DNA from 4 places in the Actinosynnema sp. NPDC050801 genome. Region 1 is predicted to be linked to each of the others. Evidence: riboswitches for the same ligand, from Rfam matches in the RefSeq annotation. Region 1 holds a riboswitch; each other region holds the start of a gene.
What was found. Region 1 has a riboswitch for cobalamin ahead of AB0K14_RS20075 (prenyltransferase/squalene oxidase repeat-containing protein). Riboswitches for the same ligand answer to the same signal wherever they lie in the genome.
Positions count from the first base shown of each region.

Region 2: another riboswitch for cobalamin. It lies ahead of cobN (cobaltochelatase subunit CobN); the one in region 1 lies ahead of AB0K14_RS20075 (prenyltransferase/squalene oxidase repeat-containing protein).
Region 3: another riboswitch for cobalamin. It lies ahead of AB0K14_RS05165 (CbtB-domain containing protein); the one in region 1 lies ahead of AB0K14_RS20075 (prenyltransferase/squalene oxidase repeat-containing protein).
Region 4: another riboswitch for cobalamin. It lies ahead of AB0K14_RS16420 (iron ABC transporter permease); the one in region 1 lies ahead of AB0K14_RS20075 (prenyltransferase/squalene oxidase repeat-containing protein).

Region 1 covers NZ_JBFAQZ010000008.1:170,468-177,907, reverse strand. The annotation lists gene AB0K14_RS20085 (S8 family peptidase) at 1-485, opposite strand, end outside; gene AB0K14_RS20080 (cytochrome P450) at 879-2,138, opposite strand; cobalamin riboswitch at 2,231-2,354, shown strand; gene AB0K14_RS20075 (prenyltransferase/squalene oxidase repeat-containing protein) at 2,439-3,743, shown strand; gene AB0K14_RS20070 (hypothetical protein) at 3,740-4,564, shown strand; gene AB0K14_RS20065 (CbiQ family ECF transporter T component) at 4,561-5,622, shown strand; gene AB0K14_RS20060 (ATP-binding cassette domain-containing protein) at 5,619-7,220, shown strand; gene AB0K14_RS20055 (ECF transporter S component) at 7,175-7,440, shown strand, end outside.
Region 2 covers NZ_JBFAQZ010000029.1:4,624-12,063, forward strand. The annotation lists gene AB0K14_RS36440 (cobalt-precorrin-5B (C(1))-methyltransferase) at 1-86, opposite strand, end outside; gene AB0K14_RS36445 (cobalt-precorrin-6A reductase) at 107-814, shown strand; gene cobJ (precorrin-3B C(17)-methyltransferase) at 789-2,249, opposite strand; gene AB0K14_RS36455 (precorrin-8X methylmutase) at 2,246-2,872, opposite strand; gene AB0K14_RS36460 (hypothetical protein) at 2,869-3,918, opposite strand; cobalamin riboswitch at 3,926-4,059, shown strand; gene cobN (cobaltochelatase subunit CobN) at 4,093-7,440, shown strand, end outside.
Region 3 covers NZ_JBFAQZ010000002.1:65,244-72,683, forward strand. The annotation lists gene AB0K14_RS05150 (PAC2 family protein) at 1-611, opposite strand, end outside; gene AB0K14_RS05155 (HAD family phosphatase) at 840-1,502, shown strand; gene AB0K14_RS05160 (CbtA family protein) at 1,491-2,231, opposite strand; gene AB0K14_RS05165 (CbtB-domain containing protein) at 2,242-2,445, opposite strand; cobalamin riboswitch at 2,476-2,660, opposite strand; gene AB0K14_RS05170 ((2Fe-2S)-binding protein) at 2,715-3,380, opposite strand; gene AB0K14_RS05175 (LysE family transporter) at 3,399-4,328, shown strand; gene AB0K14_RS05180 (nucleotidyltransferase domain-containing protein) at 4,351-5,100, shown strand; gene AB0K14_RS05185 (GNAT family N-acetyltransferase) at 5,102-6,277, opposite strand; gene AB0K14_RS05190 (GNAT family protein) at 6,360-6,815, shown strand; gene AB0K14_RS05195 (phosphoribosyl-ATP diphosphatase) at 6,939-7,202, shown strand; gene AB0K14_RS05200 (antibiotic biosynthesis monooxygenase) at 7,199-7,440, shown strand, end outside.
Region 4 covers NZ_JBFAQZ010000006.1:281,756-289,195, reverse strand. The annotation lists gene AB0K14_RS16430 (S8 family serine peptidase) at 1-1,191, shown strand, start outside; gene AB0K14_RS16425 (3-isopropylmalate dehydrogenase) at 1,419-2,456, shown strand; cobalamin riboswitch at 2,749-2,875, shown strand; gene AB0K14_RS16420 (iron ABC transporter permease) at 2,968-4,050, shown strand; gene AB0K14_RS16415 (heme ABC transporter ATP-binding protein) at 4,065-4,814, shown strand; gene AB0K14_RS16410 (ABC transporter substrate-binding protein) at 4,811-5,794, shown strand; gene cimA (citramalate synthase) at 5,985-7,440, shown strand, end outside.

The DNA.
Region 1 (7,440 bases):
CCCGGCGTGATGCCGGTGTCGATGATGTAGGCGTGGACGCCCGCGCCGGTGTAGGCGTAGGTGTAGGACTTGGACAGCGGCAGGTTGCGCTGGTCGACCCGGTCGATGCCCCACGACGGCGGGTTGGCCTGGGTGGCGTCGAGCGCGTCGGTGACCAGCACGTCCTGTTCGATCGTGGTGACCGCCGGGTCGCGGCTGAGCTTGCGCAGCTGCGCGGGGGTCAGCTTGGCGGCGAACCCGTTGAGCGCGGCGTTCCAGACGTGGGTCGGTGTGACACCGGCCGTCGCGGCCACGCTCGCACCGCTGCGCGCGGACGGGTCCAGCAGCACGATGTAGGAGTCCTTGACCGGGTGGACGGTCGCGGACGCCGTCGCGAGGACGATGTCCGCCTGGTGCGGGGACTCGGCCGCGGCGGCACCGGTGGTGAGCCCGACGACGGTGGTCGCGGCGGCCAGGACGGCGAGTGTTCGGTGGAGAGGACGCACGGGTTGGCTCCTTCGGGTGAACCCGGACGAGTGCGCTCCGACGCAGGGTTGACGGAGTCGACTTCTCACTCGTCCGTGATTCAGACCAGCAGCCTGACCAGCGGTTATGCCATGGTCAACGGAGGTCGGCCGAACGGCCGCCCGGCCCGTCACGCACGGTGGACATAACGGACAACTGGTAACGCCCGGTTCGCTCGGGTGGGCGCTAGGCGGGTGCCGACCGGCGCAGTGCGACACACGGGTGCTGGACGTAGGACTCTCGCGAGAGTCCTACGTCCAGCACGCGAGAGTCCTACGTCCGGCGCACCCGAGTTCGACGCTCAGCCCGGTTCCACGCCCAGCGCGGTTCGATGCTCAGCGCGGTTCGACGCTCAGCGCGTCCGGCACCGACGCTCAGCGCGTGTGCACGAGCAGCGAGTCGACACCGTGGACGATCGACGCGGTGCGGAACGCGGGCCGCTCGTCGGCCAGGCGCAGCCGGGGGAACCGGCGCAGGAGGGCCGGGTACGCGGCGCGCAGCTCCAGCCGCGCCAGCTCCGCGCCCACGCAGCGGTGCGCGCCGTGCCCGAACGCCAGGTGCGACGACGTCGGGCGGCTCGGGTCGAAGTCGGACACGTCCTCGCGGTTGGCCGCCGACAGCGACACCACGACGACGTCCCCCTCCTCGATCTGCTGGTCGCCGACCAGCAACGGGTGCCGGGCGAACCGCGGGAACGCCACCTGCACCACGCTCAGGTGCCGCAGCAGCTCCTCGACCATCGGCGCGGCGGCCGCGTCGTCGTCACGCATCGCCGCACGCGCGGCGTCGTCCTTCAGCAGCACGATCGCGCCCAGCGCGAGCATCGACGCCGTCGTGTCGAACCCCCCGGTCAGCACGCCGTCGGCCAGACCGGCCAGCTCGACGTCGCTCACGTCGTCGCCGTGCTGGCGGATGATCGAACCGATCAGCCCGTCACCCGGCGACCGGCGCTCGCGGCGCACGATCTCCTCCATGTAGGACAGCGACTCGGAGATCGCGCCCAAGGCCTGCCCCGCGTTGCCGAACAGGTCGAACCGCGCCGCCGCGAGCTCCTGGAACCGGTCGCGGTCCTCATAGGGCACGCCCAGCAGCTCGCAGATCGTCAGCGACGGGATCGGCAGCGCGAACTCCTCGACCAGGTCGACCGGCCCGTCGGCGGCCTCCATGGCGTCCAGCCGCTCGGTGACGATCGCGTCGATGCGCGGCACCAGCCGTGACAGCCTGCGCATGGTGAACTCCGGCGTGAGCAGCTTGCGCAGCCGGGTGTGGTCGGGCGGGTCGGCGAAGCCGAGACCGCCGGGCGACTGCTCGACCCGACCGACCGCGGCGCCGAGCCGGGCGTAGTCGTTGCTGAACGCACCTGTGTCGGAAAGCACCTTCTTGGCTTCGTCCTGACCGGTGACCAACCACACGCGCAAGCCGAACGGCACCGGGATCCGATGCACCGCGCCGGCCTCCCGCATCCGCTCCAGCTCGGCGACCGGCACCACCCCGTCCCGCTTCAGCGGAACCAGCGCACGGTCCGGGAGCAGCGCAAACGCCCGCGAACCGATCTTGCCCAGCACCCACCGCGTCGCCGAACGCCGTGCGACCCACGCCACCAAGCCGTCGCGCACGGACGCCAGAGTCGTCATCGAACACCCCTCTTCCCCAGGTCGAATGACCGACGGTAACCGTACGTAGGGGTGAGCAGCATCGCGCTAGAGGCGGATTGACACGCCATGGCCCGTGACAGACGATCGGCAATCGCGCGTGAAACGGGGGAAGCCGGTCGAAATCCGGCGCTGACCCGCAACGGTAGGTCCCACCCGGGACGAGCCCGAACACCCGTCGCGCGTGCCACGCTCCTGACACCGTCGAGGTCAACGGGTCGGAGCCCGGGGGAAGTCGATCACGGCTGTCCGGGGTCCGCCCACGCCTCGGAAAGGCCGAACATGTCGTTGAGACGGACCGCCGCCGTCATCGCCACCGCCGCTGTCGCCGCGCTCGCGTCGGCTCCCGCCGCCCGGGGTGAGGCGCCGGCCGTGCCGACGGCCGACGTGAGCGACGCCGCCGCCGGGTGGCTCGCCCGGCAACTCGTCGACGGCGACCACTTCGAGATCGTGTTCGAGGGCGTCGCCTACCCCGACCAGGGCCTCACGCTGGACGCGCTGTTCGCCTTCACCGCGGCCGGCGTCGCGTCCGACAGCGCGGACCGGGCCGCCGCCTGGGTCGCCGAGCCCGAGGTGATCGACAACTACCTGCACTTCGGCGACGCCGCCCAGTCCTTCGCGGGCGCGCACGCCAAGCTGGCGCTGGCGGCGCAGGTGCGCGGCCAGGACCCGACAGACTTCGGCGGCGTCGACCTGATCACGGGTCTCACCGCGCTGCAGGCGCCGTCCGGCCGGTTCAAGGACAAGTCGCAGGACGGCGACTACTCCAACGGCTTCACCCAGGCCTTCGCGGTGCTCGCGCTGGACCGCTGGGAGGGCGCGCCGAAGGCCGCCGTCGACTACCTCGTCGGCGCCCAGTGCCCGGACGGCGGGTTCCCGCTGGTCCTGGAGGCCGCGACCTGCGCGTCCCACGTGGACGCCACGGCGATGGTCGCGCAGGCGTTGCTCGCGGTAGACCGGACGGCCGAGGCGGGCAGGGCGCTGGACTGGCTGACCGGCGTGCAGCACCCCGGCGGCGGGTTCCGCGACGAGGGCAGGACCGACGAGGGCAACGCCAACAGCACCGGACTCGCGGCGCAGGCACTGCGCGCGGGCGGCCGCACCGCCGCCGCGGACCTGGCGGCGAAGTTCCTGAGGTCGTTGCAGGTCGGTTGCACGGCTCCGGCGGCCGACCAGGGCGCGATCGCGTTCGACAAGGCGGGCTTCACGCAGTCCACGTCGCTGCGGGCGAGCGCCCAGGGCGTGCTCGGGCTGGTCGGCGTCGGTTTCGCGGACCTGACCGCCGAGGGCGGCGAACCGGGCGCGCCGGTGCTCGACTGCTCGGCCACCACGACCTCCCCGAGTTCGTCCACGACGACCACCTCGACTACGACGACGGCCACGACGACCACCACCTCCACCACCGGGACGACCGCCGCCACCACGACCACCACGACCGCGGCGGTGGCCGTGGTCGCCAACCGCGGCACCCTGGCCCGCACCGGCGCGGCCGTCGGCCCGACGCTGTGGATCGGCGTGTTGCTGCTGGTGGGCGGCGTGCTCGCGGTCGTGCTGGCGCGCAAGCGGTACGCGGGCGCACGCAGGTGACGAGCCGGTGGCGGCGCGTGCCGACGGCGTTGGCCGTCATGGGGCTCGCGATGCTGAACGCACCGGTGACCGCCCGCGCGGCGGACTGCGCGGGCGTCACGGTGGTCGTGGACTTCCGCTCGCTGGGCGGCGGCGTGCAGACGGGCTGCGCGCCGGGTGACCCGGCCTCGGGCACGGCCGCGCTGAGCGGCGCCGGGTTCGGCTACACGTTCGCGGCGCGGCAGCCGGGCTTCGTGTGCCGGATCAACGGCCGGCCGGGCAGCGACCCGTGCGTCGCCGCCTCGCCGCCCACGGCGTACTGGGGCTACTGGCACGGTCAACCCGGCGGGTCGTGGGTCTACAGCGGCACGAGCGCGAGCGCGCACGACCCCGCGCCGGGCAGCGTCGAGGGCTGGTCGTTCGGCGCGGGCGAACAGCCGGGCATCGCGCCACCGGCGCCCGCGCCGGAACCGACCCGGCCGGCGCCGCAACCCCCCGCGCCCGAGCCGGGCGGGCCCGTGCCACCGGCGCCGCAACCCCAGCCCGGTCAACCGGCGCAGCAGCCCACCCGGCAGTCGCAGACCGCCGCACCGACCACGACGACCGAGGCGACCGGGGCGACCACGACCGCGCCGTCCTCTTCCGGGACGTCGGCGGGCAGCACCACGCCCGGGTCGACCTCCACGGCCGGCTCGTCGAGCCCGACCGCGGTGGCGGTGCGGCCGACGGCCGACACGTCGTCCGGCGGCACGGTCGGGCTGGTGGTCGGGATCGCGGTGATCGCCGCGCTGGCCGGCCTGGGCATCGCCACCGCGCGACGGCGCGCCAAGGCGGCGGAGTGAGGCTGCACCCCGGCGCCTGGTGGCTGTGGGCGTTGTGCCTGGCCGCCGTCGCCAGCCGCACCACCAACCCGCTGCTGCTGGCGTTGGTGATCGCGGTCGCCGGGTACGTGGCCGTGTCGTGCCGCGAGGACACGCCGTGGGCGAGCGCCTACGGCGTGTTCCTCAAGTTCGCCCTCGTGGTGATCGCCATCCGCGTGGTGCTGCACGTGCTGCTCGGCGGGGTCGGCGGGCCGACGGTGCTGGTGACGTTGCCCGAGATCCCGTTGCCGGAGTGGATGAAGGGCATCCGGCTGGGCGGACCGGTCAGCGCGGAAGGGCTCGCTTTCGCGCTGTACCAAGGGCTCCAGCTGGCGACGTTGCTGTGCTGCGTGGGCGCGGCGAACGCGCTGGCCAACGCCAAGCGGCTGCTGCGGTCGCTGCCGGCCGCGTTGTACGAGGTGAGCGTGGCGGTGGTGGTGGCGTTGACGGTGGCACCGCAACTGGTGGCCAGCGCGCGCTCGGTGCGCCGGGCCAGGGCGTTGCGGGGTGACGCGGTGCGCGGGGTGAAGGCGATGCGGGTGCTGATGGTGCCGGTGCTGGAGGACGCGTTCGAGCGGTCCCTGGAGTTGGCCGCGGCGATGGACTCGCGCGGGTACGGCCGGGCGGCGGGGTTGCCGAGGCGGACCAGGGTGGTGACCGGCGTGCTGGTGCTCGGTGGGCTGGTCGGGCTGTGCGTCGGGGCGTTCGGGCTGCTCGGCGGCAGCACGCCGGGCGCGGTGGCGACGCCGGTGCTGGCCGCGGGCTCGGTGCTGGCGGTCGCGGGCCTGTGGACCGGTTCGCGGCGGGTGCGGCGCAGCCGGTACCGACCGGACCGGTGGGGTCCGCGCGAGCTGCTGATCGTCGCGTCCGGCCTGGTCGCGATGCTGGCGACGTTCCTGGCGCCGGACGGTCTCGGCGGGGCCGCGTTGACGCCGGGCACGGTGCCGCTGGTCGCGCCCGGACTGCCGTTGCTGCCGGCGATCGGCCTGCTGTGCGCGCTCGCGCCCGTGGTGGTCGTCAGGAACAGGGTGGACACGTGATCCGGTTCGAGAACGTCTCTGTCACCTACCGCGACGCCACCGCGCCCGCGTTGGCCGGGGTGGACCTGCACGTGCCCGAGGGCGAGCTGTGCCTGGTGGTCGGGCGCACCGGATCGGGCAAGTCCACGCTGCTGCGCGCGGTCAACGGCCTGGTGCCGCACTTCACCGGCGGCACGCTCACCGGTCGGGTCGTGGTGGCGGGCCGCGACACCCGCGACCACCCGCCGCGCGAGCTGGCCGACGTGGTCGGCATGGTGGCGCAGGACCCGCAGGCCGGGTTCGTCACCGATTCGGTCGAGGAGGAGCTGGCGTACTCGATGGAGTCGCTGGCGCTGCCCAACCCGGTGATGCGCAAGCGGGTCGAGGAGACGTTGGACCTGCTCGGCCTGGCCGACCTGCGGCACCGGCCGCTGGCGACGTTGTCCGGCGGGCAGCAGCAACGGGTGGCCGTCGGTGCCGCCCTCACCGCCCACCCTCGGGTGCTGGTGCTGGACGAGCCGACCTCGGCGCTGGACCCCGGTGCGGCGGAGGACGTGCTGGCCGCGCTGCACCGGCTGGTGCACGACCTGGGCATGACCGTGGTGATCGCCGAACACCGGCTGGAACGGGTCGCGCAGTACGCCGACCGCGTGGTGTGGCTGCCCGGCGGTGGTCTGCCGCCGGTCACCGGCGAACCCGGCCCGGTGCTGGCGGAGGCGCCCGTCGCGCCGCCCGTGGTGCGGCTGGGTCAGCTGGCCGGGTGGGAACCGGTGCCGGTGTCGATCCGGGACGCGCGGCGGCTGGCCGGTCCGTTGCGCGACCGCCTCGGCGAACCGCCCGCGGTGGCCTCGGCACCCTCCGCGGAGGTGGTGCGCGCACGCGACCTGCGGGTTCGGTACTCCACTGTGGACGCGGTGCGCGGTGTGTCGTTGAGCGTCGGCGCGGGTGAGCGGGTAGCGGTGATGGGGCGCAACGGGTCGGGCAAGTCGAGCCTGCTGTGGGCGGTGCAGGGCACCGGCAAGCGGTCCGGCGGCGAGGTCGCGGTGGACGGCGTCGACCCGGCGACCCTCAAGCCCGGTCCGCGCCGCAAGGCCGTCGGCCTGGTCCCGCAGCAACCCGGTGACCTGCTGTACCTGCACACGGTCGGCGGCGAGTGCGCGCAGTCCGACCGCGAGTCCGGCAGGCCGCCCGGCACGTGCCGGGAGTTGCTGGACCGGCTCGCGCCGGGCATCCCGGACGACCGGCACCCGCGTGACCTGTCCGAGGGGCAACGGCTCGCGCTGGTGCTGGCGGTGGCACTCACCCCGTCGCCGCGCGTGGTGCTGCTGGACGAGCCGACCCGCGGCCTGGACTACCCGGCCAAGACCCGGCTGGCCGCGGCGTTGCGCGCGCTCGCCGACGACGGTCACGCGATCGTGCTGGCGACGCACGATGTGGAGTTCGTGGCCGAGTACGCGAGCCGGGTGGTCGTGCTGGCCGAGGGCGAGGTGGTGGCCGACGGCCCGACCGCCGAGGTGGTCACCGCGTCCCCCGTGTTCTCGCCGCAGGTGGCGAAGGTGCTCGCGCCGCGGCCGTGGCTGACCGTGGCGGACGTGCGCGCGGCCCTGGCGGCGCGGTGAACCGGCCGATCCGCGTCCGGCCCCGCGCCACGCTCGCCCTGGCCGTGGCGGCGGCGATCAGCGTGGTCGCGTTCGGGTGGCCGTTGCTGGTCTCACCCGACGCCGCCATCGCGCGGGGCGTGAGCGCGCCGTGGACGTTCGCGCTGCTCCTGCCGCTCGTGCTGGCCGTGGTGCTGGCGGAGCTCAGCGAGGGCGGGCTGGACGCGAAGGCGGTGGCGAT
Region 2 (7,440 bases), on a different contig from region 1:
CCGGTGAGCAGCGCCGTGTACGCCGCCGTGGTCGCGGCGGTGGCGCAGGCGCCGGTCGTCCAGCCGAAGCGCAGGTTCGTGCTCACGACGACAGGATGCAACAGCCGTGAAGACCGTGCTGGTACTGGGTGGCACGGGTGAGGCGCGCGAACTGGCCGCCGCGCTCACCGACCTCCGGGTGATCTCGTCGCTGGCCGGCCGAGTGGCCGATCCGAAGCTGCCCGAGGGCGAGGTCCGCATCGGCGGGTTCGGCGGCGCCGAGGGGCTCGTGGCCTACCTCAGGGCCGAGCACGTCGACGCCGTCGTGGACGCCACGCACCCGTTCGCCGACCGCATCACCGCGAACGCCCTCGCCGCCACCACCGCGACCGGCACCCCGTTCCTCGTGCTGCGCCGCCCCGGCTGGCCACCCGAGGACAACTGGCGGTACGTGGACACGGTCGCCGAGGCCGCCGAGCTCGTGGCCGGGCGCCGGGCGTTCATCACCACCGGACGCCGGGAGCTGGCCGCGTTCACCGGCGGTGTCGCGCGCACGGTCGACCCGCCCGACCCGCCCAACCCCCGCCTGCACGTGGTGCTCGACCGCGGGCCGTACACAGTGGACGGCGAGCTCGCGCTGCTGCGCGAGCACCGGATCGAGGTGCTGGTCACCAAGGACAGCGGTGGGCCGATGACGGCGGCGAAGCTGGCCGCCGCACGTCACCTCGGCCTCCCGGTCGTGGTCGTGCGCCGACCGCCGCCGCCCGACGCGCCGCTGGTGGAGACGGTGGCCGAGGCGGTCGACTGGCTCACCCGGGGTAGCGGCGCGGGGTGAACACGGTGCCGCGCGCGCTGACGGTGGTCTGGGACGAGCCGACCAGCAGCAGGCACCGCATGTCCACCGTGGACGCGTCCAGGTCGACCAACCGCACCACCCGGACGGACTCCTCCGGCCCGCCGACGTCACGCCCGACGACGACCGGCGTGTCCGGGGAGCGGTGGCGCAGCAGCACGTCACGCGCCTTGTCCACCTGCCACGTGCGGCTGCGCGAGGCCGGGTTGTAGATCGCCAGCACCAGGTCGGCCCCGGCCGCCGCCGCCAGCCGCTCCTCGATCACCTCCCACGGCTTGAGCCGGTCCGACAGCGACACCACGCAGTAGTCGTGCCCCAGCGGCGCGCCGACCCGGCTGGCCACCGCGTGCGCGGCGGTCAACCCCGGCAGCACCCGCACCGGCACGTCCGAGAACTGCTCCTCGGTCGCCACCTCCAGCACCGCGCTGGCCATCGCGAACACGCCCGGGTCGCCGGACGACACCACCGCGACCCGCCGCCCGCGCTTGGCCAGGTCCAGCGCGAACGCGGCCCGTTCGGCCTCGACCTTGTTGTCGGAGGCGTGCCGCCGCTGCCGGGGGTTGACCGGCACCCGGTCCAGGTAGGTCACGTACCCCACCAGGTCGTCCGCCTCCGCCAAGGCGCGACGGGCCTGCGGCGTCAACCACTCCGGCCCGGCCGGACCGAGACCGACCACCACGACCCCGCCGTCGCCGTCCGAACGGGGAGGGGCGGGCCTGCTCGGCAGCAGCGCCAACGAGAAGTACGGCACGCCGTCGGCGTCCACTTCGGACAGCGGCGCGGTCCGCTGCGCCCCGGTCGTGGCCCGCTCCACGTACCAGGCCTCGTCCAACCGCCCCGCCCGCGCCAACGCCTCGCGCACCTGCGGGAACGTCCGGCCCAGCTTCATGATCGCCACCGGGTCGCCGCCGGCCAGGTGCTCCACCAGCGCGTCCGCGGACAACGTGCCCGGCAGCACGGTCAGCACCTCGTCGCGCTCCACCAGCGGCCGCCCGATCACCGCCGCGCCCGCGCTCACCGACGTCACCCCGGGCACGACCTCGGCCTCGTACCGGTGCGCCAACCGCTTGTGCAGGTGCATGTAGGAGCCGTAGAAGAACGGGTCGCCCGCCGCCAGCACCACGACCGTGCGGCCCGCGTCGAGGTGCGCGGCCAAGCGCGCCGCGCACTCCTCGTAGAACGCGTCGATCTCGCCCTGGTAGTCGTCGGAGTCCTCGGTCGTGACCGGGTAGACCAGCTGCTCCTCGACCTGACCGACGCGCAGGTACGGCGCGGCGATCCGGCGCGCCACGCTCCGCCCGTGCCGCGCGCTGTGGAACACGACCACGTCCGCCTCGCCGATCAGCCGCGCCGCCTTGACGGTCACCAGCTCCGGGTCGCCCGGCCCCACCCCGACCCCGTACAGCTTGCCCGTCATTCTTCCTCACTCGCGATCGCGTTGAGCGCCGCCGCGGTCATGGCGCTGCCGCCCCGACGACCGCGCACGACCAGGTACTCCAGTCCCAGAGCGTTGTCCGCCAACGCGTCCTTCGACTCGGCCGCGCCGATGAACCCGACGGGCACGCCGAGCACGGCCGCCGGCCGGGGCGCGCCGGCCGCGACCATGTCCAGCAGGTGGAACAACGCGGTCGGCGCGTTGCCGATGGCCACCACCGCGCCCTCCAGCCGGTCGCGCCACAGCTCCAACGCCGCCGCACTGCGCGTGTTGCCCAGCTCCGCCGCCAACCCCGGCACGCGCGGGTCGCCCAACGTGCACACGACCTCGTTGTCGGCGGGCAGCCGGCGGCGCGTGACGCCCGCCGCGACCATCTGCGCGTCGCAGAGGATCGGCGCACCCGCCAGCAGCGCGGCCCGCGCGTCGCGCACCACGTGTGGCGAGAAGTCGACGTCCGGGACCAGGTCGACCATCCCGCAGGCGTGGATCATGCGCACCACCACCCGGGACACGTCCGACGGGAACCGCGCCAGGTCGGCCTCGGCGCGGATGGTGGCGAAGGAACGGCGGTAGATCTCCGCGCCGTCCTTGACGTAGCTGGTCACCTGATCTCCTCGTACCCGTCGCCGGTCGCGACGAACTCCACCACGTCGCCGGCCGGCCGGCCGCACCGCCGGGCGCAACCGGACCAGTGCACGCGTCCCGGCGCGGTCCGGGTGTCGACCCACCGGGTGGCGTCGGCCCGCACGTCGGCCAGGGACTTCGCGCACCCCGGCCGCCCGGTGCACGCGCTCACCCCGTGCCACCGCGAGTCCGGCGACGTGAACAGGCCACTGGTATCGCTCCCGGCCGGCAGCACCACGCTGCGCCACGGCGTGAGCCGCACCGGCACGCCGGCGAGCAGCCGCGCGTCCCAGCGCCCCAACGGCACGCCGGCCACGACCACCGACCCGTGCACGCCCGGTGCGACGGGCATCACAGTCGGCTCGATCCGCGCGTCGCCCGGAACGCCCAGCGCGTCGGTGATCTTCCGCACACCGCCGTCCACTTCGGACAGCCGCCAGGCGTCGCCGCGGATCTCGCCGAACACGCGTGCGGCGGTCACCACGGCGTCCACTGGATCGGTCACGCGGAGCCCGGAATCCCGTCCTGCCAGGAACAACGCGTCGTCGACGAGCCCGACGTCACCCGACAGGCCGCTCACCGCGCCACCCACCGTGACCAGGAAACGCCCTGGCAGGGACGCCAGCCCGGGCACCGCGCGCAACGCCGCGTCGATCGCGTCGACCAACGCCTGGTTGTCCTCCAACGGCGCGGCGACGATGTTGCGCATCCGCTCGTGGGTCAGCGAGGGCAGCAGGCCGACGTCGCGCAACCGGGCGCCCAGCTCGTGCTCCGCGCCCGGCGCCAAGCCCCTGATCTGCACGTTCGCCCGCGAGGTGAGCTCCAGGAACCCGTCACCGAGTTCGAGGGCGGCGGTCCGCAGCACGTCGACCTGCGCCGCGCTCACCGTGCCGCCGGGTACCCGGACCCGGGCCAACCCGCCGTCGGCGGCCCGGTGCACGTCGACGGCACCGGGGCAGGCGTCCGGGTGGGTGCGGCCTGCCGACGTGGTCGCCTCCGCGGAGGGCGCATGGGGTGCCGTGGGCATGGACTGGATGCTAACTGCCGTTAGGGTGACCTCCGAACGGCGAAGCAGCAGGAGGAAGCCGGTGTGAATCCGGCGCGGTCCCGCCACTGTGACCGGGCGTGCCCCGGGAGTCAGGAACTCCGCTCGCCGTCCCCCACGACCGGGGCGAGGACCCCCGAGGGATGGAGCCCGCACGTGATCCTGCTGTTGTCGACCTCCGACACGGACCTGCTGTCCGCCCGTGCCAGTGGCGCGGACTACCGCCTGGCCAACCCCGCCCGCACCGCCGCGGACGACCTCCCGGCGCTGGTGGAGGGCGTCGACCTGGTGGTCGTGCGCATCCTCGGCGGTCGCCGGATGTGGGAGGAGGGCCTCGACCGGCTGCTCGCCTCGGGTCTGCCGGTGGTGGTGCTGGGCGGTGAGCAGAACCCCGACGCGCCGCTGATGGAGCTGTCGACCGTGCCGGGCGGTGTGTGCGCGGAGGCGCACGCGTACCTGGCGCACGGCGGCGCGGCGAACCTCGCCCAGCTGCACCACTTCCTGTCCGACACCGTGCTGCTCACCGGTCACGGCTTCGCGCCGCCCGAGCCGACGCCCACCTGGGGCCTGCTGGAGCGGGAGCAGGCCGGCGAGGGCCCGACCATCGCGGTCCTGTACTACCGGGCCCACCACGTGGCCGGCAACACGGCGTTCGTGCACGCGCTGTGCGACGCGATCGTGGCCAAGGGCGGCCGGCCGCTGCCGGTCTACTGCGCCTCCCTGCGCGCGGCCGACCCGGAACTGCTGGCCGAACTGGGCCGAGCGGACGCGCTGGTGGTCACCGTGTTGGCGGCGGGCGGCACCAAGCCCGCCGCCGCGGCCGCCGGTGGCGACGACGACGCGTGGGACGTGGGCGCGTTGGCGGCCCTGGACGTCCCGATCCTCCAGGCCCTGTGCTTGACCGGCAGCCGTGCCGCGTGGGACGAGAACGACGACGGACTGTCCCCTTTGGACACCGCGACCCAGGTGGCGATCCCCGAGTTCGACGGCCGGATCATCACCGTGCCGTTCTCGTTCAAGGAGGTCGACGAGGACGGCCTCACCGTCTACGTCGCCGACGAGGAGCGTGCGTCGCGGGTCGCGGGCATCGCCGTCCGCCACGGCAGGCTGCGGCACATCCCGCCGGCCGAACGACGGATCGCGGTCATGCTCTCGGCGTACCCGACCAAGCACTCCCGCATCGGCAACGCGGTCGGGCTGGACACCCCGGCCAGCGTGGTCCGGTTGCTCACCGCGATGAAGGACCACGGCTACGACATCGGCGACGAGCTGCCCGGCGTGGCGGACCTCGACGGCGACGCGTTGATCCACGCCCTCATCGCGGCCGGCGGCCAGGACGCCGACTGGTTGACCGAGGAGCAGCTCCAGGGCAACCCGGTCCGGCTTCCCGCCGCCCGCTACCGGGAGTGGTACACGACCCTTCCGGAGGACACCCGGCAGGAGATGGAGCAGCACTGGGGCGAAGCTCCCGGTGAGCTGTTCGTGGACCGGTCGAAGGACCCCGACGGCGAGATCGTCCTGGCCGCCCTGCGCTCGGGCAACGTCGTGGTCATGGTCCAGCCGCCCCGCGGCTTCGGCGAGAACCCGATCGCCATCTACCACGACCCCGACCTGCCGCCGAGCCACCACTACCTGGCCGCCTACCGCTGGCTGGAGGACGAGTTCGGCGCCGACGCCGTGGTGCACGTCGGCAAGCACGGCAACCTGGAGTGGCTGCCCGGCAAGACCGTCGGCATGTCGGCGGGCTGCGGCCCCGACGCCGCCCTGGGCGACCTGCCGCTGATCTACCCGTTCCTGGTCAACGACCCGGGCGAGGGCACCCAGGCCAAGCGGCGGGCGCACGCCACCCTGGTGGACCACCTCGTGCCGCCGATGGCCAGGGCCGACAGCTACGGCGACATCGCCCGGCTGGAGCAGCTGCTGGACGAGCACGGCAACATCGCCGCCATGGACCCGGCCAAGCTGCCGGCCATCCGGGCGCAGATCTGGACCCTCATCCAGGCCGCGAAGCTCGACCACGACCTCGGCCTGGACGACCGGCCGCACGACGCCGAGTTCGACGAGCTGATCCTGCACGTCGACGGCTGGCTGTGCGAGGTCAAGGACGTGCAGATCCGCGACGGCCTGCACGTCCTCGGCGCGGCGCCCACCGGCGGGACCAGGGTCAACCTCGTGCTGTCGATCCTCCAGGCCAAGCAGATGTGGGCGGGCCAGGTCGCGGCGCTGCCCGGCCTGCGCGAGGCGCTCGGCCTGGCCGAGAGCGCCAACGACCGGACCGCGACCGACCGGGTCGAACAACAGGCCCGCGCGCTCGTCCAAGCCATGGAAGACGCCAATTGGGATGTGAACGCGGCCCGCACCCTCACCGACGTCGAGGACGTCGCGCGGGTCCTGGAGTTCGCCGCGCTGGAGGTCGTGCCCCGGCTGGCGCGCACCACGGACGAGCTGACCAACGTCCTGCACGCCCTCGACGGCGGCTACGTACCGGCCGGTCCGAGCGGCTCGCCGCTGCGCGGCCTGGTCAACGTGCTGCCGACGGGCCGCAACTTCTACTCGGTCGACCCCAAGGCGGTGCCGTCCCGGCTGGCCTGGGAGACCGGCCAGGCCATGGCCGACTCGCTGCTGGAGCGCTACCGGTCCGAGACGGGGGAGTGGCCGCCGTCGGTCGGCCTGTCGGTCTGGGGCACCAGCGCCATGCGCACGGCCGGTGACGACGTCGCCGAGGTGCTCGCCCTGTTGGGCGTCCGGCCGCGGTGGGACGACCAGTCCCGGCGGGTGGTCGGTCTGGAAGTGATCCCGCTCGTCGAGCTGAACCGGCCCCGAATCGACGTCACGGTGCGCATCAGCGGCTTCTTCCGCGACGCATTCCCGCACGTAGTGGCACTGATCGATGACGCGGTGCGACTAGTGGCGAACCTGGACGAGTCGGCCGCGGACAACTACGTCCGGGCACACGCCCAAGCCGATCTCGCGCAGCACAACGACCCGCGAAGGTCGACAATGCGCATCTTCGGTAGCAAACCGGGCGCATACGGCGCCGGCCTGCTCCCGCTCATCGACAGCCGGAACTGGCGCGACGACGCCGATCTTGCCGAGGTGTACGCGGTGTGGGGCGGCTACGCCTACGGCCGCGAACTCGACGGAGTCGAAGCGCGGCCGGCCATGGAGAGCGCCTACAAGCGCATCGCGGTCGCGGCGAAGAACATCGACACCCGCGAACACGACATCGCCGATTCCGACGACTACTTCCAGTACCACGGCGGAATGATCGCCACCGTCCGCGCGCTGACCGGTAAAGCGCCCGCCGCTTATGTCGGCGACAGCACGCGGCCCGACGCGGTGCGGACCAGAACGCTGCACGAGGAGACGAACCGGATCTTCCGCGCCCGGGTGGTGAACCCGCGGTGGTTGGCCGCAATGCGCAAGCACGGTTATAAGGGGGCGTTCGAACTCGCCGCGACGGTGGACTACCTGTTCGGCTACGACGCCACCACCGGCGTGGTC
Region 3 (7,440 bases), on a different contig from region 1:
GGCTGGGAGACGTAGTGCGGCACGGCGGCCCAGAACGAGATCGCCGGCACCCCCGCCTGCACGCACAGGTCCTGGAACACGCCGACGATGCCGGTCGGCCCCTCGTACCGGGACCGCTCCAACCCGTACTTCGCCGCCGCCGCCTCGTCGTACGCCGTGCCCGTCACCGGCACCGGCCGGGTGTGCGGGGTGTCCATCAGCAACGCGCCCAGCGTGACCACGGTGGTCACGCCCAGGTTCTCGATGTGGCCCAGCAGCTCGGCGGCGAACTTCCGCCACCGCATGTTCGGCTCGATCCCATGCACCAGCACCACGTCCGTGGACGACCCCGGCGGGCGGCAGACCGACAACCGGGTCGTCGGAAATTCAACCCGTCGGGTGACGCCGTCCACCATGCGGACTGTGGGTCGCGTCACCTGGAAGTCGTAGTAGTCATCCGGATCGATCTCCGCCAACGGCGTCGCGTCCCACGTGAGTTGCAGGTGTTCGATCGCCGTGCTGGCGGCGTCGCCTGCATCGTTCCACCCCTCGAACGCGGCAACCATGATCGGGTTGGTGAGCGGTTCGCTGGGGTCGAAGGGGGTCTGGGCGGCCTGGTCCGGATCGGTCACGCGGCCAGACTACGACCACCGCCGCACACCCGACGTCGTAGGCTTGGCGCATGTCGGTTCGTGTCACGCCACCCCACGTCGGCGCGCACGCCGACCGCGCGCCCGTCGCGGACGGCGCGACGGGCGAGGTGCTCCGGGCCGCCGACCCGACCCCGCAGGATTGCGCAGGTCATGGGCGTCGTCACGGGGTCTTGCCGGCCACCGGCGCGTGATCACGGAAAGGTGCACATGACGGTCGAGGCTGTGCTGTGGGACATGGACGGCACGCTGCTGGACTCAGAGAAGCTGTGGGACATCCCGCTCAACGAGTTCGTGGAGAAGCTGGGCGGCACGCTGTCGCTCGCGACCAGGCAAGCCCTGGTGGGCTCCAGCACGGCCCGGACCATGGGCCTGCTGTTCGCCGAAGCGGGTGTCGAACCGACCGACGAGGACCTCGCCGACGGCGCGGCCTGGATCAGCCGGCGCACCGAGGAGCTGTTCCGGGCCGGCCTGCCCTGGCGTCCCGGCGCGGCCGCGGCGTTGCGCGCGGTCCGCGACTCGGGCGTGCCGATGGCGCTGGTCACCTCGACCGAACGGCGGCTGACCGAGGTCGCGCTGGACACCATCGGCCGCGACCTGTTCGACGTCACGGTGTGCGGTGACGAGGTCGACCGCCGCAACAAGCCGCTGCCCGACCCGTACCTCAAGGCCGCCCGACTGCTGGGCGTGGACCCCACCCGGTGCGTCGCCGTCGAGGACTCGCCGACCGGGGTGAACTCCGCCGCGGCCGCCGGCTGCACGGTGCTGGTGGTGCCGTGCGACGTGCCGGTCGAGCAGGGCGAGCGCCGCGTGTTCCGCGACTCCCTGGTGGGTGTCACGCTGGAGACGCTCGCCCCGCTGCTAGACCGCTGACCCCTGCTCCGCCCGGCGCGTGGCGGGGTCGACCAGCAGGCCGAACACCACACCGAGACCCAGCCACAGCGTCGCCGTCTCGGCGAGCGAGGCCAACCGGAAGTCCCACACCACGCCGGCCGGCATGTCGGCGGGCACGACATCCGGTGTCGCCGGGAACACCACCAGCAGCACGACCACCGCCGCCACCACGGCCGCCGCCACCGCGGTCCAGCGCACCGGACCGCCCAGGTTGCCCAGCCGGGACGCCAGGTGGCCTGCCCCGAACGCGACCAGCAACCCGGCCGCGATCAACCCCAGGTAGAGCACCGTGCGGTACTCCACCGTGCCCGGATCACCGACACCGGGCGGGTTGGCCGGGTACTTCACCGCGGGCAGCAACGCCGCCGCGCCGAACGCCGCCGCCGACAGCGCCACCGCCCGGACGAACGGCGCCTTGGCCGCGAACCAACGCCGCGACATCGCGTACGCGGTGGCGAACAGCGCGCCGACGGCGACGCCCACGACCACGGCGGCGAGCACACCGCCGACCACCTGCGTGCCCCGGCTGAACAACTCGCCGTGCCCGTGGTCCGAGCCCGGCTCCGCGGGACGTGCCCGTTCCACGGCCAGTGCCGCCCGGATCGGCGCCTCGACCACGAGCACGCCGACCAGGCCCGCGAGCAGCCCGGACACCGCGCCCGCGCCGACACCGCGCAGCAGCAACCCCCGGTAGGTGGGTGTTGTCACGTCGCCGCGCCTAGTGGCACGGAACGCCGAGCGCGTGGCGCCCGTCGTGGAAGAACTCGTGCACGGTCTCGGCGGCGTGGCCGAGCGCGATGCCGTTCTCCTGCAGGACCAGCCACGTCACGGTCAACGCGACCAGTGCGACGGCGTAGGCCCACTTGGGAACCGGGGTGACCCAGGGGTCGGTGAGAGCAGGGGTGTGCGCGGGGCTCGTCATGACGGCCTCCTCCATACCTCGTGGAAGGTCAACAACAACTCGTGCCGCAGCCGGTCTCCTGACTCCCGGATCGACGCCGTCCCCGCGTCTTCCCAGCCGCTCCACGCGACCAGTGACGTTCTCGGCGGGTTGGCTCCCCGGTCACAGTGGCGAGGACCGCGCCGGATTCACACCGGCTTCCCGTCCACTGCGGCGCTGCGAACCGTAGATGTCGATCGTGGGCCGGCACAACCGACCAGACGAGTTGTCGTGTTCCTCACGTGCGCGGGTCAGCGCCGCGGCGGGGTGGTTCGGGGCAGCGGGCAGTCACCGCAGGTGCCGCCGCCGTCGAGCCGGTAGTACAGGCAGCAGCTGCGCCGCCGGAACACCACCTCGCCCGGGAATGGGATGAACTCGCCCGTGCCCTTGAGCGGCGGGTCGGCGAACAGCTCGTCGGCCAACCCGGCGCAGTCGATCCCGCCGCGGTGGACCGTGCGCAACGCGCCCGCCATGGACGACCCCGCGTTGCCCCACAACAGGCCGCGCGCCACCGGCGTGACCGCGTGCACCGCCTCCACCACCGGCTCCAGCGACTCGGCCACGCCGATGCCCGCGAGCGGCTCCTTGAGCCGGACCTGGAGACCGTCGGGGCGGTAGCGCCACCACAGGTTGGCGGGACGGATGTCCGGCGCGACCCCGCCGACCGCGCGGGCGGCGACCACCGGGCTCAGCAGCCGTGCGGTGTAGCCGAGGAAGAACAGCGACGCGGCGACCCGCCGTTCACCGGTGCGGTACCGGTCGCCGATCCGGTCGAGGGCGTCGGGCAGGTCGGGGCCGTCGAGCAGCCGCGCGCCGTCGTGCCAGGTGTCGTCGGGCCGGCCGACGTCCAGGGCGAAGAACGGGCTGAGGCCGCGGATCTGCCGCAGGGTGGTGAGGACTCGGGCGAACTCGGACACGTGACCTAGTCTGCCGCCGTGGACGCACTGGGGTTGGGACTGGCCCTCGGCCTGGCCGCGAGCATCAGCCCCGGGCCGCTGTTGGTGCTGGTGGTGACGTCGGCGTTGCGCTCGGGTTGGCGGGCGGGCGCGCTGACCGCGTGCGCGCCGCTGCTGTCGGACGCCGTGGTGGTCGCCGTGACGCTGCTCCTGCTGGACCGCCTGCCCGCGCGGGCGCTGGGCGTGCTCGGGGTTGTGGGCGCGGTGTTCGTGGTGTGGAGCGGCGTGCAGACGGTCCGGGAGGCGCGGTCGGCCACCCTGGCCGCCGGCTCCGCGACCGGTGGACCCGCCGATGCCGCCGGTCCTGTCGAGACCGACCGTGCTGCCGGTACCACCGGGCCTGCCGATGCCGGCCGTGCTGCCGATGCCGCCGGTCTTGTCGAGACCGCCGGACCTGCCGGTGCCGCCCGTCCTGCCGGTGCCGCCGGACCTGCCGAGGCCGACCGTGCCGCCGATCCGCCCGTCGGCGAGCCTGCTTCCAGCGCGCCTGCTCAGGACGAGCCGGCTTCCGCCGGAACCGTTGTGCCGCAGGAAGACCGTGCTTCGCAGCCGTCCCCGCCCAGGGGACCCCTGTTTTCGATTCTACCGACGAGGTCCGACAAAACCGGCTCGCGCGCGCTCCGCCGAGCGGTCCTGGTGAACGTGCTCAGCCCGCACCCGTGGCTCGCCTGGGCGACCGCGCTCGGTCCGTTGACCATCACCACCTGGCGCGGATCGCCCGCCGCCGGCGCGGCGCTGCTGATCGGGTTCTACCTGACCCTCGTGGGCGGCAAGGTGGTGATCGCCCTCCTGGTCGCCCGCGGGCGACGACGCCTCGGCGACACCGGTTACCGGCGCGCACTCACCGGCGCGGGCGCGATGCTCGTGCTCGCCGGCGTGGTGATGGGGGTCGAGTTCGCGTCCCTCTGAACGCTCGGAGATCGTGTTCCCCATGACCGACGAAGCGTTCCTCGACCACGTCGCCGACCGGTTGGCGGCCCTGCCCGCCGTGCACGCGGTCACCCTCGGCGGCTCACGTGCCCAAGGCGCCCACACCCCGGACAGCGACTGGGACCTTGCCGTCTACTACCGGGGCGACTTCGACCCGGCCGACCTGCGCGCGCTCGGCTGGCCGGGCGAGGTCTCCGAGATCGGCGGTTGGGGCGGCGGCGTCTTCAACGGCGGCGCCTGGCTCACCGTCGACGGCCGGCGCGTGGACGTCCACTACCGAGACCTCGACGTGGTCGAGCACGAACTGGCCGAGGCCGAGCGGGGCCGCTTCCACTGGGAGCCGCTGATGTTCCACCTCGCCGGCATCCCCAGTTACGTGGTCGTGGCGGAGCTCGCGCTGAACCGGGTGCTGCGCGGCGACCTGCCCCGCCCGGCCTACCCGGAGGCGCTGCGGGTGGCGGCACCGCCGGTGTGGCACGAGAGGGCGGCCCTCACCCTGGGCTACGCCCGCACCGCCCACGCCCCGAACGGCCGGCTGGTCGAAGTCGCGGGCGCCCTGGCCACCGCCGCGCTGCAGACCGCACACGCCGTGCTCGCCGCGCGCGGTTACTGGACCACGAACGAGAAGCGGCTGTTGCAGCAGGCCGGACTGCGCGGTGTCGACGCCGTCGTGGCGGGGCTGCGGCCGGAGCCCGGTGCGCTGGCGCGGGCGATCACCGAGGCGGAGCGGCTGTTCCGGGCGGCGGCCTGACCTACGGCAGGTAGAACGTCATCAGGTCGCCGCGCACCGGCGGGAACAGGGTGTGCATCAGGTCCGCGTTCGGACCCGGGTACACATCCGGGTGCCGCGCGGTCAGGCCCCGCAGACCGTGCGGGCCGAACAGCAGCGACGCCAGCAGGTCCGGCGCCACGCCCGCGCCGCCCGCCGCGCCCGGCGCCTGCATCGTCCCGCCCGGCACGATCGACCCGACCTCGCCCGCCTTGAACGGCAGCCGCACGTGCGACCCGTAGAACGAGACGACCGCCTCGCCCTCCCGGTCGGCGAAACCGCCGTCCACCAACCGCCGGCCGAACACCGGCCGCAGGTGCTCCAGCAACGCGACGGGGTCGCCGATCCGCACGTAGTACGAGGCCGCCTCCTCCGCCGCCGGCCCGAGGAACGGCTCCAGCGCCTCGCCCGCGACGGTGCCCGGCCGCTCGGTCAGCTCGGTGGCCTCGGTCAACGCGAGCAGCGCGTGCGCCGCCGCCTCGTCCACGGCCGCCACCTCGCACAGCCGCACGCCCTCCTCCGGCGGGGTGGTGCGACCGGTGGCGACCGGCACGCCGTCCCGCTCCACCAGCCACTCCGTGCTGCCGTCACGGGCCACCAACCACCGCCACAGACCGGGGGAGTGCGGCATCCGCAGGTCGGCGCGGGCCTGCTCGGCGTCCTGCAAGCGGGCCATCGCCGGGATGTCGTCGGTGGTCGCCTCGCGCAGCGCGTACCCGCCAGCGTCGGGACGCCCCGTGACCGGTCGGGTGGCCGAGATCGGGATCGCGTAGGTGTAGCCGAACACGCGGTAGAAGTAGGGGATGCCGAGCATGACGTTCACCAGCCGGCCGCGTGCGACGGACCGCTCGTGGGCCCAACCCATGAGCGCCCGCACCAACCCCCGGCCCTCGTAGGCGCGGTCGGTGGCGACCAGTTCCACCTGGCCCGCCGGGATCTCCACCCCGTCGAGCACCAGCGTCTCGTCCAGCAGGGTCGCGGTGGACACGACCTTGTCGCCGTCCACGACGACCGCGCACGCCTCCCAGCCCGCGTCCGGGTCCTCGACCACCAGGCGGTGGTCGACCGCGTCCGCCGGTTCACCGCGCTCGACCAGCAGCGCGCCGATCTGGTCGAGGTCTTCCGGGCGCGCGGCCCGCAGCACCAACCCCTCGGTCATCGGTGCAGTGTGTCGCTGCACCCGCGGTGGCGCCATCGGATTTTCGGTGGCGGTCGCGGGCCTTCCCACGCAGAATCCGCGCATGCCGTGGCTTCCCGCTGACTACGCCCACCCGACCCTCGTGCCGCTCGACGGCGAACACCACCTCCGGCCGATCCGCGAGTCCGATGTGGACATCGACTACCCGGCCGTGATGGGTTCGCGGGAACGGCTGTGGTCGCGGTACGGGGAGAAGTGGGGTTGGCCGCCCGCGCACATGACCCACGAACAGGACCGCGTCGACCTGGCCCGGCACGAACGCGAGCAGGACGCGCACGAGTCGTTCAACTACGCGCTCTTCAACGCCGACGAGACCGAGCTGCTCGGGTGCGTCTACATCGACCCCGTCGACGATCCCGGGCGTGCCGACGACGCGCAGATCTCGTGGTGGGTCGTGGACGAGCACGCGGGCACCGACCTGGAGCGCGCGCTGGACGCGTTCGTGCCGAGGTGGATCGCCGAGGCGTGGCCGTTCGGCAGCCCGCACTACGGGATCTGATGGTCGCACGGTGACCTCGTCGGGCTGTCCGACCACTCCGGCGGCGGACCTTCCCCGGCGCGTCCGTCGCGATGCCCGACCTGGGTTCCTGCGGCCGTTCGGGGGATGGGAGGATCAGACCCCGTGAAGACCTTCGACGAGCTGTTCGCCGAGCTGAGCGAACGCGCACGCACCCGCCCTGAGGGCTCCGCCACCGCCGCGGCTCTGGAGGCCGGGGTGCACGCGCAGGGCAAGAAGGTGCTGGAGGAGGCCGGCGAGGTCTGGATCGCCGCGGAGCACGAGTCGGACGAGCGCCTGGCCGAAGAGGTCTCCCAGCTGCTGTACCGCGTGCAGGTGCTGATGCTCGGCCGCGGGCTGACCCTCGAAGACGTGTACAAGCACCTGTGATCCTGGAGGTCGCCGCGCTCGACGTCCGCCCCGGTCTGGAGGCGGACTTCGAGCGGGCGTTCGGGCAGGCGCGCACGCTCATCGCGCAATCGCCCGGGTTCGTCTCGCTGGACCTGCGGCGATCGGTCGAGCAGCCGTCCCGGTACCTGCTGCTGGTGGGCTGGGAGAAGCTGGAGGACCACACGGTCGGCTTCCGGCAGGGACCGCTGTACCCGCGGTGGAAGGCGTTGCTGCACCA
Region 4 (7,440 bases), on a different contig from region 1:
TGGGTGGACTACACCGTGGGCTACGAGGCGCTGACGCAGATCCCCGGCGTCCGCTACGAGCTGTCCGCGAGCACCGTGCGGCTCAGCCCGCGCGGCATCGCCCGGGTCACCGTCGCGCTGAAGATCGACGACCCGACCGCGCTGCGCAAGACGGTCGACCCGACCATCGAGGCCAACCACCTCGACGTGCCGCGCCAGTACCTGGCCGACGCGTCGGGCCGGGTCGTGCTCACCCCGAAGGCCGGTTCCGCGGTGGCGCTCCGCGTGCCGGTGTACTCCGCGCCGAAGCCGGTGGCCGACATCAACGTGGCCAACAGCGTGCGGGTCAACGGCAAGGGCCAGGGCGTGCTCAACCTGACCGGTCGGGGCGTCGACCAGGGCGCCTACCAGTCCCTGGTGAGCGTGCTGGAGCTGCAGGCGTCCTCGCCGCAGCTGCCGGACTGCCGCCGCAACGTCACCGACAACTGCGTGCTGAACAACACCGCCAAGGGCGGCGACCTGCGCTACGTCGGCGCCGCCACGACCGCGCCGCTGGCCAAGGCGCAGGGCACGCCGGAGAACGCGCTGCTCGCCTTCGGTATCGCCACCTGGGGCAACTGGTACAACCTGGGCAGCAACACCATCCCGTTCATCGACATCGACACCAACGGTGACGGTGCGTTCGACTACGAGGTGTACGCGACCAAGCTGACCGACACCGACCTCCTGGTCGCGGCCACGGTGGACCTGAACACGGGCGCCACGGTCGACCTGCAGGGCGTCAACGGCCAGTTCGGCGACGTGGACACCAACGTGTTCGACACGAACGTGGTGGTCCTGCCGGTGCTGCTGTCCGCGTTGGGCATCGACGCGTCGGCGGACACCTCGCGGATCAGCTACCAGGTCGGCGTGTCCGGGTTCTACGTGGCACCGGGCGCGTCCGACGGCCTGGTCGACTCGATCCCGACCGCGTTGTCGTTCGACCCGCTCAAGCCGGGCATGTGGGTGCAGGGCGGCGGTGACCCGGCGCTGTCCTACCGGGCCCGTCCGGCCACCGCGCTGGTCGTCAACCACGACTCGGCGGCCGCGGCGGCCGACGGCGCGGACAGCCTGCTGGTCCTGCACCACCACAACGCCTCGGGCGACAAGGCCGACGTGGTGAGGGTGCGGGCGCAGACGCGGCTGAACCCGGCCGTGCGCTCAGTGGCCTGATCGTCGTGCATCGCTCTGGCCGGTCGGGGTTGCCCCGGCCGGCCAGAGCCGTTTACGCACATCGGGTGACGACCGAACGGGGGCACAGAACCGTTCGGGTGTCCCGCAGTCCGGGAGATATGGCCACGGAGGGGTGTTCCGAGTGCGGTTTCACCGCTTCGGACCGGTAGCCTTTCGCAATGAGAACTAGTCCCGCGCATTGGGACTGATACCTGGGAGGTGTGTGGATGCGGCTCGCAGTGATCCCAGGAGACGGGATCGGGCCCGAGGTCGTCGCCGAGGCCCTGAAGGTGCTCGGTGAGGTCGTTCCAGCGGCTGAGATCACCCGCTACGACCTCGGCGCGGCGCGCTGGCACGCCACAGGTGAGTTGCTGCCGGAGTCCGTGCTCGGGGAACTCCGCCAGCACGACGCGATCCTGCTCGGCGCGGTCGGTGACCCGTCGGTGCCGAGCGGGATCCTGGAACGCGGCCTGTTGCTCCGGCTCCGGTTCGAACTGGACCACCACGTGAACCTGCGCCCGGCCCGGCTCTACCCCGGCGTGCGCAGCCCGATCGCCGACCCGCCCGAGATCGACATGGTGGTGGTGCGCGAGGGCACGGAGGGCCTGTACGCCGGCAACGGCGGGCTCCTGCGCAAGGACACGCCGCACGAGATCGCGACCGAGGTGTCGATCAACACGTCGTTCGGCGTGGAGCGGGTGGTGCGCGACGCGTTCGCCCGTTCGGCGAACCGGCCGCGCAAGCACCTCACGCTCGTGCACAAGACCAACGTGCTCACGCACGCCGGTTCGTTGTGGTCGCGCGTGGTGGAGGAGGTGTCGTTGCAGCACCCGGACGTGACGGTGGCCTACCAGCACGTGGACGCGGCGACGATCCACCTGGTCACCGACCCGGGCCGGTACGACGTGATCGTGACGGACAACCTGTTCGGCGACATCCTGACCGACCTGGCGGCGGCGGTGACCGGCGGCATCGGGCTGGCGGCGTCGGGCAACCTCGACGTGACGCGGCGCAACCCGAGCATGTTCGAGCCGGTGCACGGCAGCGCGCCGGACATCGCGGGCCAGGGCATCGCCGACCCGACCGCGGCGGTCCTCTCCGTCGCCCTGATGCTGGACCACCTCGGCGAGTCCGAGGCGGCCCGGCGGATCGAAGCGTCGGTGGCGTTCGATCTGGCGACTCGTGACCACTCGTCGCCGGGCGCGACCTACGCGGTGGGCGACCGCCTGGCCGCCTTGGTGTCGTCCAACGTCCGCACCGGCTGACCCACGCGAGTCGAACGCTCAGGACCCGTGAGTCGAACCTTCAAGACCCGCGAGTCGAACCTTCAAGACCCGCGAGTCGAACGCTCAGGACCCGTGAGTCGAACCTTCAAGACCCGCGAGTCGAACGCTCAGGACCCGTGAGTTCAACGCTCGGGACCGGCGTGCCACCACCTGAGCGTTGAACTCGGCCTACCTGAGTGTTCGACTCGCGGGACGCGAGTGTTCGACTCGCGCAGGCGAAAGCACGTGATCAGGGCCACCACGACCTCGTCGTGGTGGCCCTGACCGCGTCACGGGCCGTAGGGTCGCCGGTGCCGCCCGTGGGGGAAGTCCGGTCGAAGTCCGGCGCTGACCCGCAACGGTAGGTCGAGCCACGTGCTCGGCGAGCCCGATCACCCGCGGGCGGTGGGAAGTTGCTCCAACTCCTGCCGTGGTCTGCGGGACGGGTGCGCCGGCCTGCCACGAGCGGGCGCGGGTGGCCGGTCTGGGCCACCCGTCCGAAAGGCGACCGGTGACCTCCACCAGCAGTCGGCGCACGACCGACCGCGCCGCACCACCGACACCGCGCCGCCCGTCCACCGCGGGCCTCTGCCTCGCCCTCACCGCCGTCCTCGCCGCCTCGGTCGTCTGCGGTGTGGCGCTGGGGCCGGTGCGCATCCCGTTCGGCGACGTCCTCCGCTTCCTGGCCGCCGCGCTCACCGGCGGCACGATCGACGCCGCCGAGGCGGGCCCCTACCGGATCGTGTGGGACATCCGCCTGCCGCGCGTCCTGCTCGCCGCCGTCGTCGGCGCGGGCCTGTCCGCGGTCGGCGTCGCGATCCAGGCCATGGTCCGCAACGCCCTGGCCGACCCGTACGTGCTGGGCATCTCCTCCGGCGCGAGCGTCGGCGCGACCGCCGTCGCGACCACCGGCCTGTTCGCCTCACTGGGCATCTACGCCCTGTCCACGGCCGCGTTCCTGGCCGCGCTCGCCGCGATGGCCCTGGTCTACGTGGTCGCCGGCCGCAACCTGACCCCGTTGCGCCTCGTGCTCACCGGCACCGCCATGGCCTACGGCTTCTCCGCCCTGGCCATGCTGCTGGTGTTCCAGTCACCACGCGGCGAGGCGGCACGGGCCGCGATGTTCTGGCTGCTGGGCAGCCTCGGCGGCGTCACGTGGGCGGCACTGCCCGTCGCCGCCGCCGTCGTGCTGGCCGGTGTCGCCTACCTCCAGAGCCGCGCCAAGCACCTCAACGCCCTCTCCATGGGCGACGAGACCGCGACCACCCTCGGCATCGACGTCTCCCGCACCCGCAAGGCGCTGTTCGGCGTCACCGCCGCCATGACCGGCGTGCTGGTCGCGGTCAGCGGCGCGGTCGGGTTCGTCGGCCTCATGCTGCCGCACGCGGTCCGGCTCACGGTCGGCGCGGACCACCGCAAGGTGCTGGCCGTGGCACCCCTGGCGGGCGCCTGCTTCCTCATCTGGGTGGACGTCGCCGCACGCCTGCTCGCCGCACCCGAGGAACTGCCGCTGGGCGTCATCACGGCCGCGCTGGGCGTGCCGTGCTTCATCCTGCTGATGCGCCGCCGCGGCTACGTGTTCGGCGGCCGCTGATGGACCGCCGCCATATGGACGTCCGACTCGACCGCGTCACCGTCGACGGCATCCTCCACGGCATCGACCTGCACGCCGGCGCCAACGAGGTGCACGGCATCGTCGGCCCCAACGGCAGCGGCAAGTCCACCACGCTGCGCTGCGTGTACCGGGCGCTGCGACCGTCCGGGGGAGTGGTGCGGCTCGGCGGCCGGGACCTCGCCACGACGAAGGTCCGCGACACCGCCGAGCACCTCGCCGCGCTCACCCAGGACAGCCACGTCGAGTTCGACTTCACCGTCACCGAGGTCGTCGGTATGGGACGCCTCCCGCACCGGGGCACTCCGCAACGCGACCGGGAGGTGGTCGCCGACGCGCTGTCCCGAGTGGACGCCGCGCACCTCGCGGACCGGGGCTTCCTCAGCCTCTCCGGCGGCGAGCGCCAACGCGTCCTCATCGCCCGCGCGCTCGCCCAGCAGCCGAAGGTGCTCGTGCTGGACGAACCCACCAACCACCTCGACATCAGCCACCAGCTCGCGGTGCTCGCGCTGGTCCGCAGCCTGGACGTGACCGTCCTCGCGGTCCTGCACGACCTCAACCTCGCCGCCGCCTACTGCGACCGCCTGCACGTGCTCGACCACGGCCGGGTGGTGCGCAGCGGCAGGCCGGAGGACGTGCTCACCCCCGAAGTGCTGCACGAGGTCTTCCACGTCCGCGCCCACGTCGTGCGCCACCCCACCAGCGGCGTACCGCAACTGCTGTTCGAACACAGGGAGATCGAGTGAAGAAGTTCGTCGCGCTCGCCGTGGTCCTGGTCCTCACTACGGGCTGCGGCGCGCGGATCGCCACGACGGCGACCACCGCCGCGGTCACCGTCACGAACTGCGGGCAGCAGGTCACCTACGGCACACCGTCCCGTGTGGTCACCAACGACACCGGCATCGCGGAGCTGATGTTCGCGCTGGGCCTGGGCGACCGGATGGCCGGTTACGTCATCGGCGGCGCCCACGCCAACGACGTCGCCTCCTCGCCGTGGCGGGCGGACTTCGAACGCGTGCCGCACCTCGGCGAGCAGATCACCAAGGAACTCGTCCAGGGCGCCAAGGCCGACCTCGTGTTCGCGGGCTGGAACTACGGCTTCTCGGAGTCGACCGGCTTCACCCCCGACGCCCTCGACGACCTCGGCATCGCCACCTACCAGCTCACCGAGGCGTGCCGGAACGGCGTGGGCGGGCAGCGCGGCATCATGCCGCCGTTGGACGCCCTCTACACCGACCTGCTCAACCTCGGCCGGATCTTCGGCGTGCAGGACAAGGCCGAGGCCCTCGTCGCCGGCTACCGCAAGCAGGTCGCGGACGCCGAGGAGCTCGTCAAGGGCGACCGCCCGAAGGTGTTCCTCTACGACAGCGGCCTCGACCAGCCGTTCACCTCGGGCCGCAACGCCGCGCCGCACGACATCATCGGCAGGGCGGGCGGCGACAACGTCTTCGGCGACCTCGACGACAGCTGGACCACGGTCGGCTGGGAGGCCGTCGTGGACCGGGCGCCGGACGTGGTGCTGATCAACGACTACGCCGACGGGGAGTCGACCACACCGGACGAGAAGCGGGCGTTCCTGGAGTCCTACCCGCCGCTGGCCGACGTGCCCGCCATCAAGGCCAAGAGGTTCTTCGTGCTGCCGTACGCGGCACTGGTGGAGAGCCCGCGCAACCCGGCCGCCATCGAGGCGTTCGCCAGGTTCTTGGCCGATAGCTTCCACCCATAGTGTGGGACGACCCGTCCGTGGCTTGGTATCCGCGGACGGGTTGTGGCACCATCGCCAACGTGGCTCTCCACACCGTGGTCATTATTTCCCAGCGCGTCGGGTAGTGCTGCCTCCCAGCACCCGGCGCGCCGACCTCTCGCATCCTGCGGGGGGTCTTTTTGTTTTCCCAAGACTCACAAGGAGCCCCCTCGTGAACCCCCTCGGTGATTCATTCCACGTCTTCGACACGACCCTGCGGGACGGTGCCCAGCGCGAGGGCATCTCCTACTCGGTCAACGACAAGCTGGCCGTCGCCCGCTTGCTCGACTCGCTCGGCGTCGGCTTCATCGAGGGTGGCTGGCCGGGCGCCATGCCCAAGGACACCGAGTTCTTCGCCAGGGCCGCCGAGGGGGAGCTCACGCTCAAGCACGCCCAGCTCGTCGCGTTCGGCTCCACCCGCAAGGCGGGCGTCAAGGTGCACGAGGACAAGCAGGTCAGGGCCCTGCTGGAGGCGCGGACACCGGTCGTGACGCTGGTCGCCAAGTCGGACCGCAGGCACATCGAGCGGGCCCTGCGCACCGACGTGGCGGAGAACTGCGCGATGGTCCGCGACACGGTCGCGTTCCTGGTCGGCGAGGGCCGCCGGGTCTTCCTCGACGCCGAGCACTTCTTCGACGGCTTCGCGTTCGACCCGGACACCGCGCTGCGCGTGCTGGAGTCCGCTGTGGAGGGTGGCGCGGACGTCGTCGTGCTGTGCGACACCAACGGCGGCCAGCTGCCCCTGGGCCTGGCCGAGACCGTCGCCGACGTGGTCGCCCGCACGGGCTTCCGCGTCGGCATCCACTGCCAGGACGACACGTCCTGCGCGGTGGCCAACACCATCGCCGCGGTGCAGGCGGGGGCGACCCACGTCCAGTGCACCGCGAACGGCTACGGCGAGCGAGCGGGCAACGCGGACCTGTTCTCCGTCGTCGGGAACCTCGTGACCAAGCTCGGCCTGCAGGTGCTACCGCACGAATCGCTGGCCGAGCTCACCCGGGTCTCCCATGCGTTGGCCGAGATCGCGAACATCGCACCCGACACCCACCAGGCCTACGTCGGGTCGTCGGCCTTCGCCCACAAGGCGGGGCTGCACGCGAGCGCGATCAAGGTGGACCCGGAGCTGTACAACCACATCGATCCGGACACCGTGGGCAACGACATGCGGGTGCTGGTCACCGAGATGGCGGGTCGGGCCAGTCTCGAACTCAAGGGACGTGAGTTCGGGATCGACCTGACCCGCCGGCCGGATGCGCTCACCAACGTGGTGCGCAAGGTCAAGGAGCTGGAGGCGGGCGGCTGGTCGTTCGAGGCCGCCGACGCCTCCCTGGAACTGCTGCTCAAGGCCGAGCTGTCCGACCTGGACACGCCGCCGTTCGTGCTGGAGTCCTACCGCGTGGTGCTCGACCACCACCAGGACGGCGCGATCGTGTCCGAGGCCACGGTGAAGGTGCACGTGGCCGGTGAGCGGGTCATCGCCACCGCCGAGGGCAACGGCCCGGTGCACGCGCTGGACGCGGCGCTGCGCAAGGCGCTCCTGCCCCACCTGTCCTGGTTGGACGCGGTGGAGCTGAACGACTACAAGGTGCGCATCCTCACCGATCAGCACGGCACCGACGCCGTCACCC